2 regions of the Streptomyces sp. CA-142005 genome follow, and region 1 is predicted to be linked to the other one. Evidence: predicted binding sites of a transcription regulator. Region 1 holds the regulator's gene; the other holds the start of a gene.
What was found. Region 1 encodes HrcA, which represses chaperone genes, less so after heat shock. Its sites were predicted from a motif close to TTNGCACTCNGNNNNNCNGAGTGCNAA; they were not measured.
Positions count from the first base shown of each region.

Region 2: the regulator HrcA is predicted to act here: its motif matches at 2,078-2,104, upstream of groL (chaperonin GroEL).

Region 1 is NZ_CP192078.1:3,713,247-3,721,287, reverse strand. Features, by position in the region: gene ACQPXS_RS17595 (SpoIIE family protein phosphatase) at 1-830, shown strand, start outside; gene hemW (radical SAM family heme chaperone HemW) at 858-2,090, shown strand; gene ACQPXS_RS17585 (Uma2 family endonuclease) at 2,191-2,769, shown strand; gene ACQPXS_RS17580 (DUF3097 domain-containing protein) at 2,747-3,616, opposite strand; gene ACQPXS_RS17575 (MBL fold metallo-hydrolase) at 3,651-4,373, opposite strand; gene hrcA (heat-inducible transcriptional repressor HrcA) at 4,545-5,561, shown strand; gene dnaJ (molecular chaperone DnaJ) at 5,562-6,698, shown strand; gene ACQPXS_RS17560 (nitronate monooxygenase) at 6,955-8,031, shown strand; gene ACQPXS_RS17555 (16S rRNA (uracil(1498)-N(3))-methyltransferase) at 8,028-8,041, shown strand, end outside.
Region 2 is NZ_CP192078.1:9,733,171-9,741,211, forward strand. Features, by position in the region: gene ACQPXS_RS44985 (phosphotransferase family protein) at 1-732, shown strand, start outside; one part of gene ACQPXS_RS44990 (IS5 family transposase) at 836-1,294, opposite strand; one part of gene ACQPXS_RS44990 (IS5 family transposase) at 1,297-1,644, opposite strand; gene groL (chaperonin GroEL) at 2,231-3,850, shown strand; gene ACQPXS_RS45000 (hypothetical protein) at 4,091-4,303, shown strand; gene ACQPXS_RS45005 (lipase maturation factor family protein) at 4,349-5,791, opposite strand; gene ACQPXS_RS45010 (STAS domain-containing protein) at 6,012-6,458, shown strand; partial or broken gene ACQPXS_RS45015 (PAS domain-containing protein) at 6,465-6,782, shown strand; partial or broken gene ACQPXS_RS45020 (SpoIIE family protein phosphatase) at 6,831-7,979, shown strand; gene ACQPXS_RS45025 (DUF2267 domain-containing protein) at 7,990-8,041, shown strand, end outside.

The sequences.
Region 1 (8,041 bases):
CCCTGGCGATCGGCGCCGCCCGCCAGTACGCCCGCCAGGCCACCATCAGCGCCGTCCTGCAGCGCGGCCTGCTGCCCGGCGCGGTCGCCGAGATCCCCGGCGTGAGCAGTGCGCTCGTCTACGAGCCCTGCGACAAGGGCGGCCCCAGCGGCGACTTCTACGACCTGTTCCCGGCCGGTGACGGCCGCTGGTGCTTCGCCGTCGGCGACGTCCAGGGCAAGGGGCCCGAGGCGGCGGTCGTGATCGGCCTCGCCCGCCCCTGGCTGCGCCTCCTCGCCCGCGAGGGCTACCGGGTCGCCGACGTCCTCGACCGCCTCAACCAGCTCCTCCTGGACGACGCCACCGAGGCCGCCGACGCCGCCGCCCGCGCCCTCGTCGCCGCCGGCGGCCGGCCGGTGGCCACCGGCGACGGCCCGCAGACCCGCTTCCTGTCCCTCCTCTACGGCGAGCTGACCCCGTACGACGGCGGGGTCCGCTGCACCCTCGCCTCCGCCGGCCACCCGCTCCCGCTCGTCCTGAGCCCCGACGGCACCGTGCGCACCGCCGCCGGCCCGCAGACCCTGCTCGGCGTGGTCGAGGACGAGACGTACACCAGCGAGACCTTCGACCTGCGGCCCGGCGACAGCCTGCTGTGCGTCACCGACGGGGTGACCGAGCGGCGCTCCGGCTCCCGCCAGTTCGACGACGGCGACGGCCTCGCCCGCGCCCTGTCCGGCTGCGCCGGGCTCGGCGCCGAACCGATCGCGGAAAGGATCCGCCGCCTGGTGGACGACTTCGGGGAGGGCCCGCCCGAGGACGACCTCGCCCTGCTGGTGCTCCAGGCGGAGTAACGGCGGCCGTGCTGGACAATGGAAGGCATGCCTTCCGCACTCCCCGACGGCGAGCCCGTCCCCGCCGACGGCGCGCTGCCCGCGCACGCGCTGGCCGGGGCCACAGGCCGCCCCCTCGGCTTCTACCTGCACGTCCCGTACTGCGCGACCCGCTGCGGCTACTGCGACTTCAACACCTACACCGCGACCGAGCTGCGCGGCACCGGCGGTGTGCTGGCGTCCCGCGACAACTACGCGGACACGCTGACCGACGAGATCCGGCTCGCCCGGAAGGTGCTCGGCGACGACCCGCGCCAGGTCCGCACGGTGTTCGTCGGCGGCGGCACGCCCACGCTGCTGGCCGCCGACGATCTCGTACGGATGCTGGGCGCCATCCGCGAGGAGTTCGGCCTGGCGCCGGACGCCGAGGTCACGACGGAGGCGAACCCGGAGTCGGTCGACCCCGCGTACCTCGCCACGCTCCGGGAGGGCGGCTTCAACCGGATCTCCTTCGGCATGCAGAGCGCGCGGCAGCATGTGCTGAAGATCCTGGACCGCACCCACACCCCCGGCCGCCCCGAGGCCTGTGTCGCGGAGGCGCGGGCGGCGGGCTTCGAGCACGTGAACCTGGACCTGATCTACGGCACCCCCGGCGAGAGCGACGACGACTGGCGGGCCTCGCTGGACGCGGCGATCGGGGCGGGTCCGGACCACGTCAGCGCGTACGCGCTGATCGTGGAGGAGGGCACGCAGCTGGCCCGTCGGATCCGCCGGGGGGAGGTCCCCATGACGGACGACGATGTGCACGCGGACCGGTACCTGATCGCCGAGGAGACCCTGAGCAAGGCGGGCTTCGACTGGTACGAGGTCTCCAACTGGGCCACCTCGGAGGCGGGCCGCTGCCTGCACAACGAGCTGTACTGGCGCGGCGCCGACTGGTGGGGCGCGGGTCCCGGGGCGCACTCGCACGTCGGCGGGGTGCGCTGGTGGAACGTCAAGCACCCGGGGGCGTACGCGGCGGCGCTCGCCTCCGGCCGTTCACCGGGGGCCGGTCGTGAGCTGCTGTCCGAGGAGGACCGGCGCGTGGAGCGGATCCTGCTGGAGCTGCGGCTGCGGGAGGGGGCGCCGCTTTCCTTGCTGAAGGAGGAGGGACTCGCGGCGTCCCGGCGCGCGCTGGCGGACGGGCTCCTCCAGGAAGGGCCGTACGAGGAGGGGCGGGCCGTGCTGACGCTGCGGGGGCGGTTGCTGGCGGACGCGGTGGTGCGGGACCTGGTGGACTGATCACTCCGGCGGGTGAATCCCCCCGGAGCGCCGGTTCGGTCCCTAACCTGGTTCGTAGGCTGCCGCCAAAAGGACGCGGCGGATGTGGAGGGCCACGGAGATGACCGCTGTGGACGAGCGTGGGATGACCAAGTTCTTCGAGGAGTTCGAGCCTCCGGAGGGCGTCAGGGTCGAGCTTCTCCGGGGGGTAATTGTGATGATGGCCAGCCCTGACCTGGTGCACAACCTTATCGTGCTGCTCACGGAGAGGCAGATCCCGCTGGACCATTGGTATCCCCTCCAGACCCAGGACGTCGACATTGTCGATGAGGCCAGTGAGCCGGTCCCCGACCTCGTGGTCGTGGCGCCTGAGGTCTTGCCCGCCTCGGGGCGGCTGCTGACTTCCGGGCTGATCACCATGGTCGTGGAAGTCGTCTCCAAGACCAGTGTCGAACGGGACTACGGCGTCAAGCGTTCCATCTATGCCGCAGGCCAGGTGCCCGCCTACCTTGTCATCGATCCGATCATGGGTCAGTGCGTACTGTTGACGAACCCGGTGGGTAGGGGCGAGGCAGCCGACTATCGGCAGCAGTACATCGTCAAGTTCGGCGAGCCGCTGCCGGTGGACATTCTGGGTATCGAACTCGACACGAGCGAGTTCCGTACGTTCCCCAACGTCAGGCCCCACCGCTACCCGTGACGAAGTCGATCAGCTCCTCCACCCGCCCCAGCAGCTCCGGCTCCAGGTCCTTGTAGGACCCCACCCGCCGCAGGATCGCCTGCCACACCGCCCCGGTGTTCTCCGACGGCCAGCCCAGCGCCCGGCACACCCCCGTCTTCCAGTCCTGCCCCTTCGGCACCGTCGGCCACGCCTCGATCCCCAGGGCGGCCGGCTTCACCGCCTGCCAGATGTCGATGTACGGGTGGCCGACCACCAGCGCGTGCTCGCTGGTCACCGACTCGGCGATCCGCCACTCCTTCGTGCCCGGCACCAGGTGGTCCACCAGGACGCCAAGGCGTGCGTCCGGACCCGGTGCGAAGGAGGCGACGATCGACGGCAGGTCGTCCACGCCCTCCAGGTACTCCACGACCACGCCCTCGATGCGCAGGTCGTCGCCCCACACCTTCTCGACCAGCTCGGCGTCGTGCCGGCCCTCGACGTAGATACGGCCGGCGCGGGCCACGCGGGCGCGGGCGCCGGGGACGGCGACCGAGCCGGAGGCCGTGCGGCTGGGCCGTACCGGACCACCGGAAGGCCTCACCAGCGTCACCACGCGCCCCTCCAGCAGGAAGCCCCTCGGCTCCAGCGGGAACACCCGGTGCCTGCCGAAGCGGTCCTCCAGGGTCACCGTGCCCGCCTCGCAGCGGATCACCGCCCCGCAGAACCCGGTGCCGGGCTCCTCCACCACCAGGCCCGGCTCCGCCGGTACCTCCGGCACGGGCTTCGGCTTCTTCCACGGCGGGGTCAGGTCGGCGGAGTACAAACGAGGGCGCGGGCCCGAAGGGCCCTCGTTGGAAGGGCGGTGGCGGGAGACGGGTGGGCGCATTCGAGTGACGATAGGAGAAGCCGTACGGCCGCGCTCACGACACGCCGAAACGGGCCGCCAGCTCGTCGCGCTGCCGTCGCACGAACCCCGCGTCCACCACCGCTCCGTGACCGGGAACGTACAGCGCGTCCTCGCCCCCCAGAGACAGCAGCCGGTCCAGGGCGTCCGGCCAGCGGGACGGGACAGCGTCCGGGCCCGCCTGGGGCTCGCCGGACTCCTCGACCAGGTCGCCGCAGAACACCACCTCGGGATCTCCTGGAACCAGCACCGCCAGATCATGCGCGGTATGCCCCGGACCCACGTTCGCCAGCAGAACCTGCCGGCCGCCCCCGAGGTCCAGCGTCCACTCGCCGGAGACCGGATGGCCGGGCGGCACCAGCGCGTCCACAGCCTCGTCCGCGTCCGCCACCGCGAGTCCGTTTCTCACGGCGTCCATGCGCAGCTCGTCGCGTTCGCGGGCCAGCACCGCGTCGACGCCCACCGCCCCGTACAACTGCGCCCCCGCGAAGGCCGCCGCCCCGAAGACATGGTCGAAGTGGGGGTGGGTCAGCGCGAGATGGGTCACACGGCCCCCGGCCAGTTCCTCGGCCTGTGTCCGCAGCCGCGCGCCCTCGGCCAGGCTCGAGCCGGCGTCCACCATCAGCGCCGTACCCTCCCCGAGGACCAGCCCGACCGTGCAGTCCCAGCCGGGCAGCCGGCACCGCCCGACCCCCGGGGCCAGTCGTTCCCACCCCAGCTCTTCCCAAGTCACCGTCATACCGAGACGCTAGCCGCACGAGCCGCCGGGACCGCACCGACCTTGCCCCGGGTGTACCCGACAGCCGTACACTGGGCCCGGGAACGCTGGCACTCCCATGCGAAGAGTGCCAGGCGGACGAACCGCAGGGCCGACCGGGACCGAGGGACGACATGCTGGAGGTGCGCGCGAATGCTGAGTGAACGCAGGCTTCAGGTGCTGCGCGCCATCGTCCAGGACTACGTCGGCACCGAGGAGCCGGTCGGGTCGAAGGCCCTGACCGAGCGGCACAACCTCGGCGTGTCCCCGGCGACGGTCCGTAACGACATGGCGGCCCTGGAGGACGAGGGGTACATCGCCCAGCCGCACACCAGCGCCGGGCGGATCCCCACGGACAAGGGCTATCGGCTGTTCGTGGACAAGCTGGCGGGCGTCAAGCCGATGACCGGGCCCGAGCGGCGCGCCATCCAGAACTTCCTGGAGGGCGCCGTCGACCTCGACGACGTCGTGGCGCGCACGGTCCGGCTGCTCGCGCAGCTCACCCGGCAGGTCGCCGTCGTGCAGTACCCGTCCCTGACCCGGTCCACCGTGCGGCACGTGGAACTGCTCTCGCTCGCCCCCGCGCGCGTGATGCTCGTGCTGATCACGGACACCGGCCGGGTCGAGCAGCGGATGGTCGACTGCCCGGCGCCCTTCGGCGAGACCTCCCTCGCCGATCTGCGGGCGCGGCTGAACAGCAGGGTCGCGGGTCGCCGGTTCTCGGACGTGCCGACGCTGGTCGAGGATCTGCCGGAGGCCTTCGATCCCGAGGACCGCGGTACGGTCTCGACGGTGCTCTCCACTCTTCTGGAGACGCTGGTCGAGGAGAACGAGGAGCGGCTGATGATCGGCGGTACCGCCAATCTCACCCGCTTCGGGCATGACTTTCCCCTCACGATCCGGCCCGTCCTGGAGGCTCTGGAGGAGCAGGTCGTGCTCCTCAAGCTTCTGGGCGAGGCGAAGGATCCGGGCGTGACGGTGCGTATCGGGCACGAGAACGCCCACGAGGGACTCAACTCCACCTCCGTGGTGTCGGTCGGCTACGGTTCGGGCGGCGAGGCGGTTGCCAAGCTCGGCGTGGTCGGACCGACCCGCATGGACTATCCGGGAACGATGGGAGCGGTACGCGCAGTGGCACGGTACGTCGGACAGATCCTGGCGGAGTCGTAAGTGGCCACGGACTACTACGCCGTTCTCGGCGTGCGCCGCGACGCGTCGCAGGATGAGATCAAGAAGGCGTTCCGCCGGCTCGCGCGCGAGCTGCACCCGGACGTCAACCCGGACCCGAAGACCCAGGAGCGGTTCAAGGAGATCAACGCCGCTTACGAGGTGCTGTCGGACCCGCAGAAGAAGCAGGTCTACGACCTCGGCGGCGACCCGCTCTCGCAGGCGGGCGGCGCCGGCGCGGGCGGCTTCGGGGCCGGCGGCTTCGGCAACTTCTCCGACATCATGGACGCGTTCTTCGGTACGGCGTCGCAGCGCGGCCCGCGCTCGCGCACCCGGCGCGGCCAGGACGCGATGATCCGCATCGAGGTCGAGCTGGACGAGGCGGCCTTCGGGACCACCAAGGACATCCAGGTCGACACCGCGGTCGTCTGCAACACCTGCAACGGCGAGGGCGCGGCGCCCGGTACGACCGCCCAGACGTGTGACATGTGCCGTGGCCGCGGTGAGGTCTCGCAGGTCACCCGGTCCTTCCTCGGCCAGGTCATGACCTCGCGTCCCTGCCCGCAGTGCCAGGGCTTCGGGACCGTCGTACCGACCCCGTGCCCCGAGTGCGCCGGCGACGGCCGGGTCCGCTCCCGCCGCACCCTGACCGTGAAGATCCCGGCCGGTGTCGACAACGGCACGCGGATCCAGCTCGCCGGTGAGGGCGAGGTCGGTCCCGGCGGCGGTCCGGCCGGTGACCTGTACGTGGAGATCCACGAGCTGCCGCACCCGACCTTCCAGCGGCGCGGCGACGACCTGCACTGCACGGTCACCATCCCGATGACCGCGGCGGCGCTCGGCACCAAGGTGCCGCTGGAGACGCTGGACGGCATGGAGGAGGTCGACATCCGGCCCGGCACCCAGTCCGGCCAGTCGATCCCGCTGCACAACCGCGGCGTCACGCATCTGCGCGGCGGCGGCCGGGGTGACCTGATCGTGCACGTCGAGGTGCAGACCCCGACCAAGCTGGACCCCGAGCAGGAGCGCCTGCTGCGCGAGCTGGCCAAGCTGCGCGGCGAGGAGCGCCCGCAGGGACAGTTCCAGCCGGGTCAGCAGGGGTTGTTCTCGCGTCTGAAGGATGCGTTCAACGGGCGCTGACGTGCGCTGCGGCGTGGCCGGGGGTCCGGGGGTTGTCCCCCGGGCAGACACAGTCAGCCGGGTCAGCAGGGGTTGTTCTCGCGTCTGAAGGATGCGTTCAACGGGCGCTGAGCGCGCGTTTGAAGGATGCTTCAACGGGCGCTGAGCCACCGCTCACGGAGGCCTGACGGGGTGCCCCCGCACCCCGTATGCCAATGGTTTATGCCATCGGACGCCCGGATTCGGACTTGTTCGACGGACGTGACAACATGCGGTCATGTCCTCCGCGCTGACCGATCTCTTCCCCCACCCGATCGTGCAGGCCCCCATGGCGGGCGGTGTCTCCGTCCCGCAGCTCGCCGCCGCCGTCTGCGAGGCCGGTGGTCTCGGGTTTCTCGCCGCCGGATACAAGACCGCCGACGGCATGTACCAGGAGATCAAGCAGCTGCGGAGCCTCACCGCCCGCCCCTTCGGCGTGAACGTGTTCATGCCGCAGCAGGAGTATGCCGAGTCCGGCGCCGTGGAGGTCTACGCCCACCAGCTGGCCGGCGAGGCCGCCTGGTACGAGACCGAGCTGGGCGACCCGGACAGCGGCCGGGACGACGGCTACGACGCCAAGCTCGCCGTGCTCCTCGACAACCCGGTGCCCGTGGTCTCCTTCCACTTCGGTGTGCCGAGCCGGGAGGTCTTCGACAGCCTGCGCCGCGTCGGCACCTACACCCTGGTCACCGCCACCACCACGGAGGAGGCCCGCGCCGTCGAGCGGGCCGGCGCGGACGCGGTGATCGCGCAGGGCGTGGAGGCCGGCGGTCACCAGGGCACCCACCGGGACCTCCCCGAGAACGACGGAGCCGGCATCGGCCTGCTGTCGCTCGTCGCGCAGATCCGCGAGGCCGTGGACATCCCGGTCGTCGCCGCCGGCGGCATCATGCGGGGCAGCCAGATCGCCGCCGTCCTCGCGGCCGGCGCGAGCGCGGCCCAGCTCGGCACCGCCTTCCTCGCCACCCCGGAGTCCGGCGCCCATGCCGTGCACAAGCAGGCGCTGACCAACCCCCTGTTCACGCACACCGAACTGACCCGCGCGTTCTCCGGGCGGCCGGGGCGCGGACTGGTCAACCGGTTCCTGCGCGAGCACGGCCCGTACGCCCCCGCCGCCTACCCGGACGTCCACCACCTCACCGCGCCGCTGCGCAAGGCCGCCGCCAAGGCCGGGGACGCGCAGGGCATGGCGCTGTGGGCCGGGCAGGGGCACCGGCTGGCCCGCGAGCTGCCCGCCGGGGAGCTCGTGGAGGTGCTGGCCGCCGAACTCGACGCCGCCCGGACAGCGTTGTCGGCCAAGGGGGGCCTGCGATGACCGCGCCGGT
Region 2 (8,041 bases), 6.0 Mb from region 1:
GCTGCTCAGCACGGAATGGCCGAGGGCCGTGTCCTTGCCCATGTTCAGGGGCGACTGCCGGTGCCGACACCCGTGGTGCGGGCCTCCGGCTCATACGAGAACGGCTGGCAGTACGTTCTGATGTCCAGGCTCCGCGGCGAGAACCTCGCCCACTCCTGGGGGCACGTGCCCCGGAATCATCGTGACCGGCTCGTCGCCGAGATCGGTGAGACCCTTGCGTCGTTGCACTCCCTCAGCCCCGATCCACTGCGGGACGTCCTCGGCCCCGAGGACTGGGGCAACTTTCTTGACCGCCAGAGAGCCGGCGCAGTGGAACAGCAGCGCGCCCATGGACTGTCGGCGGCCTGGCTGGAGCAGATCCCGGACTTCCTCGCTTCGGTTCCATTGCCACGAGCCCCACAGCCTTCCCTGTTGCACACCGAGGTCATGCAGCAGCACTTCCTGGTCGACCCCGACGGATGGCGTCTGACCGGTCTGTTCGACTTCGAACCAGCGATGATCGGTGACCGCGCCTACGACTTCGTTGGTGTCGGCCTGTTCGTCACCTGCGGCGATCCAGCCCTGTTGTCTCGGCTCACCGAGACATACGGCCGCAGCTTCGAGCCGCATGAACTCATGGCCTTCACGTTGCTACACGTGTACAGCCACCTTCCCTGGTACCTGAGAGAACTGCCCTCACCTGCCGAAGGATCTCTGACTTCACTCGCAGACGCATGGTTCGGCACAATGTGAGAGGCGAGGCGGGCCCACTCGTTCTTGGGGGTCCGCTCGGCGTGTGGGGCGACGACCTCGGTGATGAAGTTGGTCATCCGGCACAGTTCGGCCTTGAGGCACTTCACTTGGCCAGTCTGCGGTGACATATGAGTATCGCGGCGATGGCTGTGAAGGCGAGGAAGTGTTCCGGCTTGCGCTCGTAGCCGCGGTGCAGGCCTCGGCAGCCTGACAGCCAGGACACGGTCCGCTCTACGACCCATCGGTGCCGTCCCAGGTGTCGCGATGACTCGACGCCCTTGCGGGCCAGGCGGTGCCGGATACCGCGGGAAGCGAGCCATCGGCGCAGGTGGCGGTAGTCGTAGCCTTTGTCCCCGTGCAGCTTGCCGGGCCGTCGGCGTCGGGGACCGCGTCGGGAGCGGATGGGTGGGATGCCGCGGACCAGCGGGATGAGGGCCTGGCTGTCATGAAGATTGGCGGCGGAGATGCCGATAGGCAAGGGCAGGCCCTGGCGGTCGACGATGAGGTGGATTTTCGATCCTTTCTTGCCTCGGTCGGTCGGATTCGATCCCGTCAGCTGCCCCCTTTGAGGGCCCGTACGCTGACGGAGTCGATCGCGCACCGCGACCAGTCCAGCTCGCCCCGGGCTCCGAGTTCGTCCAGGACCAGGCGGTGGAGCTTGGCCCATACCCGGGCCTCGGTCCACTCGGCGAACCGCCGGAACGCGGTCACTCCCGACAGGCCGATGCCCGGCGGCAGCTGGTTCCAGGTCCAGCCCGACGTGGCCACGAAGATGATCGCGGCCAGCACCTCGCGGTCCCCTCGCCGACGATGCCCTCCACCCTGCGGGCGGACCGGCGCCGGCGGCACCACTCGCTGGAACAACGTCCACAGGTCTTCCGGCGCCGTCCGCTCGACAAGCGCAGCAGTCATCGCCCCAGACTGCCGCAAGATCACGCCAAGTGACATGGCGTCTTGGAACGCCGAAGGAGTCTGGCGGGATTATCTGGCCCGGGCGCACTGCCTGGGCGCGCTCGGGTCAGCAGTTTTGACAGCAGACTTCCCCGTGGCCTCCGCGTCGCGGCGTGCTTCCCGGGGGCGGCATCGCGTGCTCGCTGCTCCGGCCGCCCCGCGGAGGCAGTACACCCTGCGGCAACAGTAGGCACGCAGCGGCGCGTACCGTACCGCCTCGGCGACCGTCTGCTGCGCCCGGCCACCTGGAGGTCACCGGACCGGCTCCACCCCGAGAACCCGCTCCGTCCCGGCACCCCTGCCAGTCCCTCTCGGATGCGCAACGGCGTTGACCGGCCGCAGCCATCCGAGGCGGCCACTTGCCCCCGAGCAGGCCGAAGTGCTAAACGAGGAATTAGCACTCTCGCAGTGAGAGTGCTAACGGCTGGGTCGGGTGACGTGCTCGTGCGGTCGTGAGGGAAACCTCCGGCGCGCGGGTGAACGTCGCGGGCGTCACCCTGGGCCACCGTCATCGACTCAAGGATTCGATGCGGAGGAGACCGTACCGATGACTGCGAAGATCATCGCTTATGAGGAGGAGGCACGCCGCGCTCTGGAGCGCGGCATGAACCAGCTCGCGGACGCCGTGAAGGTGACGCTCGGCCCCAAGGGCCGCAACGTGGTCCTGGACAAGAAGTGGGGCGCCCCCACGATCACCAACGACGGTGTCTCCATCGCCAAGGAGATCGAGCTTCAGGACCCGTACGAGAAGATCGGCGCCGAGCTGGTCAAGGAAGTCGCCAAGAAGACGGACGACGTCGCCGGTGACGGTACGACCACCGCGACCGTGCTCGCCCAGGCCCTGGTCAAGGAAGGGCTGCGCAACGTCGCCGCCGGTGCCAACCCGATGGCTCTCAAGCGCGGTATCGAGAAGGCCGTCGAGGCCGTATCCGCGGCCGTGCTGGAGCAGGCCAAGGAGCTGGAGACCAAGGAGGAGATCGCCAACACGGCCGCGGTGTCCGCGGGCGGGGACCGGGCGATCGGTGAGCTGATCGCCGAGGCCATGGACAAGGTCGGCAAGGAAGGCGTCATCACCGTCGAGGAGTCCAACACCTTCGGCCTGGAGCTGGAGCTCACCGAGGGTATGCGCTTCGACAAGGGCTACATCTCGCCGTACTTCGTCACCGACGCCGAACGCATGGAAGCGGTCCTGGAGGACCCGTACATCCTGTTGGTCGGCTCCAAGGTCACTGCGGTGAAGGATCTGCTGCCGCTGCTGGAGCAGGTGATGCGGGAGAGCCGGCCGCTGCTGGTGATCGCCGAGGACGTGGAGGGCGAGGCGTTGGCGACCCTGGTCGTCAACAAGATCCGCGGCACCTTCAAGTCCGTCGCCGTCAAGGCCCCGGGCTTCGGCGACCGCCGCAAGGCGATGCTCGGCGACATGGCCGTGCTCACCGGTGCCACGGTCGTGTCCGAGGAGGTCGGCCTGAAGCTGGAGAGCGCCGACCTGGGCGTCCTGGGCCGGGCCCGCAAGGTGGTCGTCACCAAGGACGACACCACCATCGTGGAGGGCGCCGGTGACGCCGCCGCGATCGAGGGCCGGGTCAAGCAGATCCGCGCCGAGATCGAGCGCTCGGACTCCGACTACGACCGCGAGAAGCTGCAGGAGCGCTTGGCCAAGCTCGCCGGCGGTGTGGCCGTGATCAAGGCTGGCGCCGCCACCGAGGTGGAGCTCAAGGAGCGCAAGCACCGCATCGAGGACGCCGTCCGCAACGCGAAGGCGGCCGTCGAGGAGGGCATCGTCGCCGGTGGTGGCGTGGCCCTGCTGCAGGCGTCCGAGAAGGCGTTCGAGAAGCTGGAGGTGGACGACGAGGAGCGGACCGGTGCGGAGATGGTCCGCCGTGCGCTGACCGCTCCGCTGCAGCAGATCGCCCGCAACGCCGGCCTGGAGGGCGGTGTCGTGGTGGAGAAGGTCCGTACGCTGCCCGTCGGTCACGGTCTGAACGCCGCGACTGGTGAGTACGTGGACATGCTGGCCGCGGGCATCATCGACCCGGCGAAGGTGACCCGTTCCGCGCTGCAGAACGCCGCTTCCATCGCCGCGCTGTTCCTCACCACGGAGGCGGTCATCGCCGACAAGCCCGAGGAAAAGGAACCGGCCGCCGCGGGGGCGGGCGCCGAATTCTGAGCGCCGCGTGCCCGGAGAGGGAACGAGGCGGGCGCGGGTGGCCGCAACAGCAGACCGCCGGCGCCCGCCCGGCGGCGCGCATGGGAACCCCGGGGGACTCGTGCACCGGCAGCAGACCGGAATAGGTGTGGTCAGCCTGTTGCCATTCTCCTGAGCCCGAAGGAATCGTGGCCCGTAGGCCAGACGCCCGGTGGAGAGGAGAGCCGCCAGCGCTGCTCCGGTTCATCTGCAGGGGGCGACATGAGAGTCGAAGTGGTTCAACCCGCTGCCGGCGTGTTGTTCGGCGTCCCGAACGACAGGCACGAGGAGATCATTACGCTCATCGACGCCGTTGCCGGGACAGCGCAGGCCCACGTCTCCGGTCTGGCCGCAGCGTTCGGCGAATGGTGCTGGCTTGTCTCCACCACCCATGACGACGTCATCGAAGTCCTCGACGTCGGCTGCGCAGGATGACCCTGAAAGCCGAGCCAAGGCCGAGTCTCCTGCGGAACCCGGGCCTCATGCGCTGGATACCGGTTGCCGCTTGGCGACGGCCGGCACGGACTCGCCGAGGAAGGTGCGGCTCCACCAGGCACCGTTCGCGCGCAGTTCCGACCAGCTGGTGAACCGGTACTCGTACAGGCAGATCCGGACGAAAGCAGGCGGCGAGCCCGGGAAGGGATTGCGGCGCAGCAAACTCAGGACGGCCGGGTTGTTCTCCAAGAGGGCGAGGAGCAAGGCGGGGAGCCAGCCGGCCGCGTACACAGGGGAGAGCGCGGCGAACCACATCAGCCAGTCCAGCCTGAGGTGGTACGGGGCCACCTGCGGCGGAAGCCGCCGCATGCCGCCCGGCTTGCCCTTGAAGACGTACTCCTTCCACACGGTCTCTTCGGTGATCTCCGGCTCGTCGGTGCCCTCGACGATCAGCTCGTACCGGGTGCGGCCCACGCTGCCGAACGCGCCGTAAGTGTTGACCAGGTGCAGCGGAGTGAAGGACGCGTTCATGACCTGGCTGCGGGAGAGCAGGTTACGCACCGGCCAGTAGCTGAGCACCACCACCAGGGCGGCGACAGCCAGCACGAGGGCCTCGAACCACTCCGGTGCGGCGGCGAAACGCGGCGCAGGAGGCAGCCCCAGCGCGCCGGTGACCTGCGAGCCGCCGATCGCGGACAGCGCCAGCACGATCGTCAGCCAGTTCAGCCAGGCGAAGTTGCCGGACGCGACCAGCCACAGCTGGGTGATGATCACCAAGCCGGCGGCGATGCTCGCCGCCGGCTGCGGAGCGAAGAGGGCAAAGGGCACGAGGAGTTGTGCGACGTGGTTGGCCGCCGCCTCCACGCGATGGACGGGCTTGGGGAGGCGGTGGAAGAACCAGCTGAGCGGGCCGGGCAGCGGCTGGGTCTCGTGGTGGTAGTACAGGCACGTCAGATCCCGCCAGCAGGAATCGCCGCGCAGCTTGATCAGCCCGGCGCCGAACTCAAGCCGGAACAGCAGCCAGATCAGCAGCCCTCGCACCAGCACGGGCGGCGCGACGTCGTCGTTGCCGAGGAAGATCGCCAGGAATCCGGCCTCCAGCAGCAGGTATTCCCACATGAACCCGTACCAGGTCTGCCCGACGTTGACGATGGACAGGTACAGCGCCCATAGCAGCGTCCACATCACCATCGCCGCCCACAGCGGCAGCCGGTCCGGCACGCCCGCCGCCACCGCGGCGGATCCCGCGGCGCCCGTCCAGGCCATGGCGGCGAAGAAACGGTCCGAGTAGTGCAGCTGGAAGATACTCGGAGCGCGCCTGAACGCCACCTGCGCGGTGAAGCGCGGCACCGGCAGCAACCCCCGCTCCCCGATCAGCCCGCGGAACTGCAGGGCCGAGCTGACGAACGCGACGCAGTACAGCACGGCCAGACCGCGCTGGAAAAGCATCCGGCCCAGCCAGTAGTCAGGGTCCGTGAACCAGTCCATGACGGCATGCCTCCGCACATCCGCCTGGCGCTAACACCCTGTTCTCGTCATCTTGACATTTACCCCGTTCATGGCCTATCTAATTATCACAAATATCTAGATTGCTCCGACTTGTTGGCGATGTGAGAGGAGGGCCGGGCAGCCGACCCAGCCAGCGCCCACCGGAAGGCGCCGGTCGTACCGCTGGGGGCTACCCGGACTGCGGAAAGGGGTGGTCAGAGTGGATCGGCGTGACGCCTCCCTTTCCCTGTCCCGGCGCCCCGAGCGCGGCTGGCTGATCGTGAACGCGGCCGGAGAGCTGTCCATGACGACGCGGGCACAGCTGCGGGCCTGTCTGACGCTCGTGACCTCGATGCCCGGCAGCGACCCCTCCCGGCTCGTCATCGACGTCTCCCGCGTGACCGCCTGCGACGCCATGGGGCTCGGCGCCCTGTTCGGTGCACACCTTCGTGCCGCCTGCTATGGCGGCCAGCTCCATCTGGTGTGCCCGGAAGGACCGTTGCTGCACGTGCTCGACGTCATCGGCCTGCGGCAGGCCGTACCGGTACACCCGACCGTGGCTGAGGCGCTGCCCTCTTCCCTCACGCCAACGGCCAGGTCGTCGGGCACGGTGACTCCGGCACCAGGCGGCAACCGCGACCAGCACGAAGCGGACAGCAGGGGGTGAGCGGAGGTGATCAGGTACGCCGGATTCCGCCCGAGCAGCGGGGATGGCTTCGTCCCGGCCACCGAGCTGGCGGCCGCCGCCGTCGATGCCCGAGGAACGGTCACCGCCTGGAGCCCCGGCGCCCAGGCCCTGCTGGGCTACAGCCCCGAGGACATCGTGGGCCGCGCGGCCGCCGAACTGCTCGAGGGCGGGCTGCCCGACTCCGCACGACGGCACCTGGCCGACCGGCAGGCATGGATCGGCCGGGTCCTGCTGCGCGACCGGGCCGGCCGCACCATCGAGGCCGAACTACGAGCATGCCCGCTGCTGAACGGCAAGAGCGAGGTGCAGTGGTTCCTGCAGGCGTCCGTGCCCCAGGAGAGCGACGGCGCCGCCCTCGCGCTGCAGCGCGGCCTGCTGCAGCACCACCTCCCCGCCCAGCAGGCGCTGGAGACAGCCGCCCGCTACCTGCCCGCCGATCCCCACGCTGGCGTCGGCGGGGACTGGTTCGACGTCATCGCCCTGTCCGGCGCACGGATGGCACTGGTCGTCGGCGACGTCGTCGGCCACGGCCTGAACGCCTCCGCGGCCATGGGACGGCTACGCACGGCGGCGCGCACCCTCGCCGATGTCGACTTGCCCCCGGACGAGCTGCTGTCCGACCTCGACGACCTCATCCTCGACGAAGTCAGGGACGGCACCGAGACGGCCGGGGAGATCGGCGCGACCTGCCTGTACGCGGTGTACGACCCGATCACCTGCCACTGCACCCTGGCCAGCGCCGGCCACCCGCCGCCCGCCGTGCTCACCCCAGATGGCACCGTCTCCTTCGTCGACGTCGAACCGGGACCGCCGCTGGGAGTGGGCGGCGCGCCCTTCGACGCCGTCGACATCGCCCTGCCGGAAGGCAGCCTGCTCGCGCTGTACAGCGACGGCCTGATCGAAACGCGCGACCGCGACATCGACGCGGGCATGAAAGCCCTGCGCGAGGCGCTCGACCGGCCGGCGCCCTCCCTGGACGCCCTGTGCGACACCGTCCTGCAGACCCTGCTGCCCGAGGGCCACGCCGACGACGTGGCGCTCCTCATCGCCCGCACCCACGCGCTGGACACCGCGCACGTCGCCTCCTGGAAGGTGCCCGCCGACCCGGCCGCCGTCGCACAGGCCCGCCGCGACGCCGCAGCCCAGCTCAGGCGGTGGGGGCTGTCCGATGCGGTGCCCACCACCGAACTGCTCGTCAGTGAACTGGTCACCAATGCCATCCGCCACGCCAGCGCCCCCATCGCGCTGCGCCTGATCCACGACGGCAGCCTGATCTGCGAGGTCTCCGACGCCAGCAGCACCTCCCCCCACTCGCGCCGCGCCCACACCCTGGACGAGGGCGGCCGTGGCCTGCTGCTCGTCGGACAGTTCTCCGACCGGTGGGGCACCCGCCCCACACCCAACGGAAAGACCATCTGGACCGAACAAGAACATCCGCTGCACGCCACCACCACCCCGGACACGGACGCCAGCGGGCATCCGCCGGTGCCGGCCGCCTAAGGAGGAGAGCATGCGACTCGAGTGGGACGCCTTCATCGCCGCAGTCCAAGAACGCGGAGAAT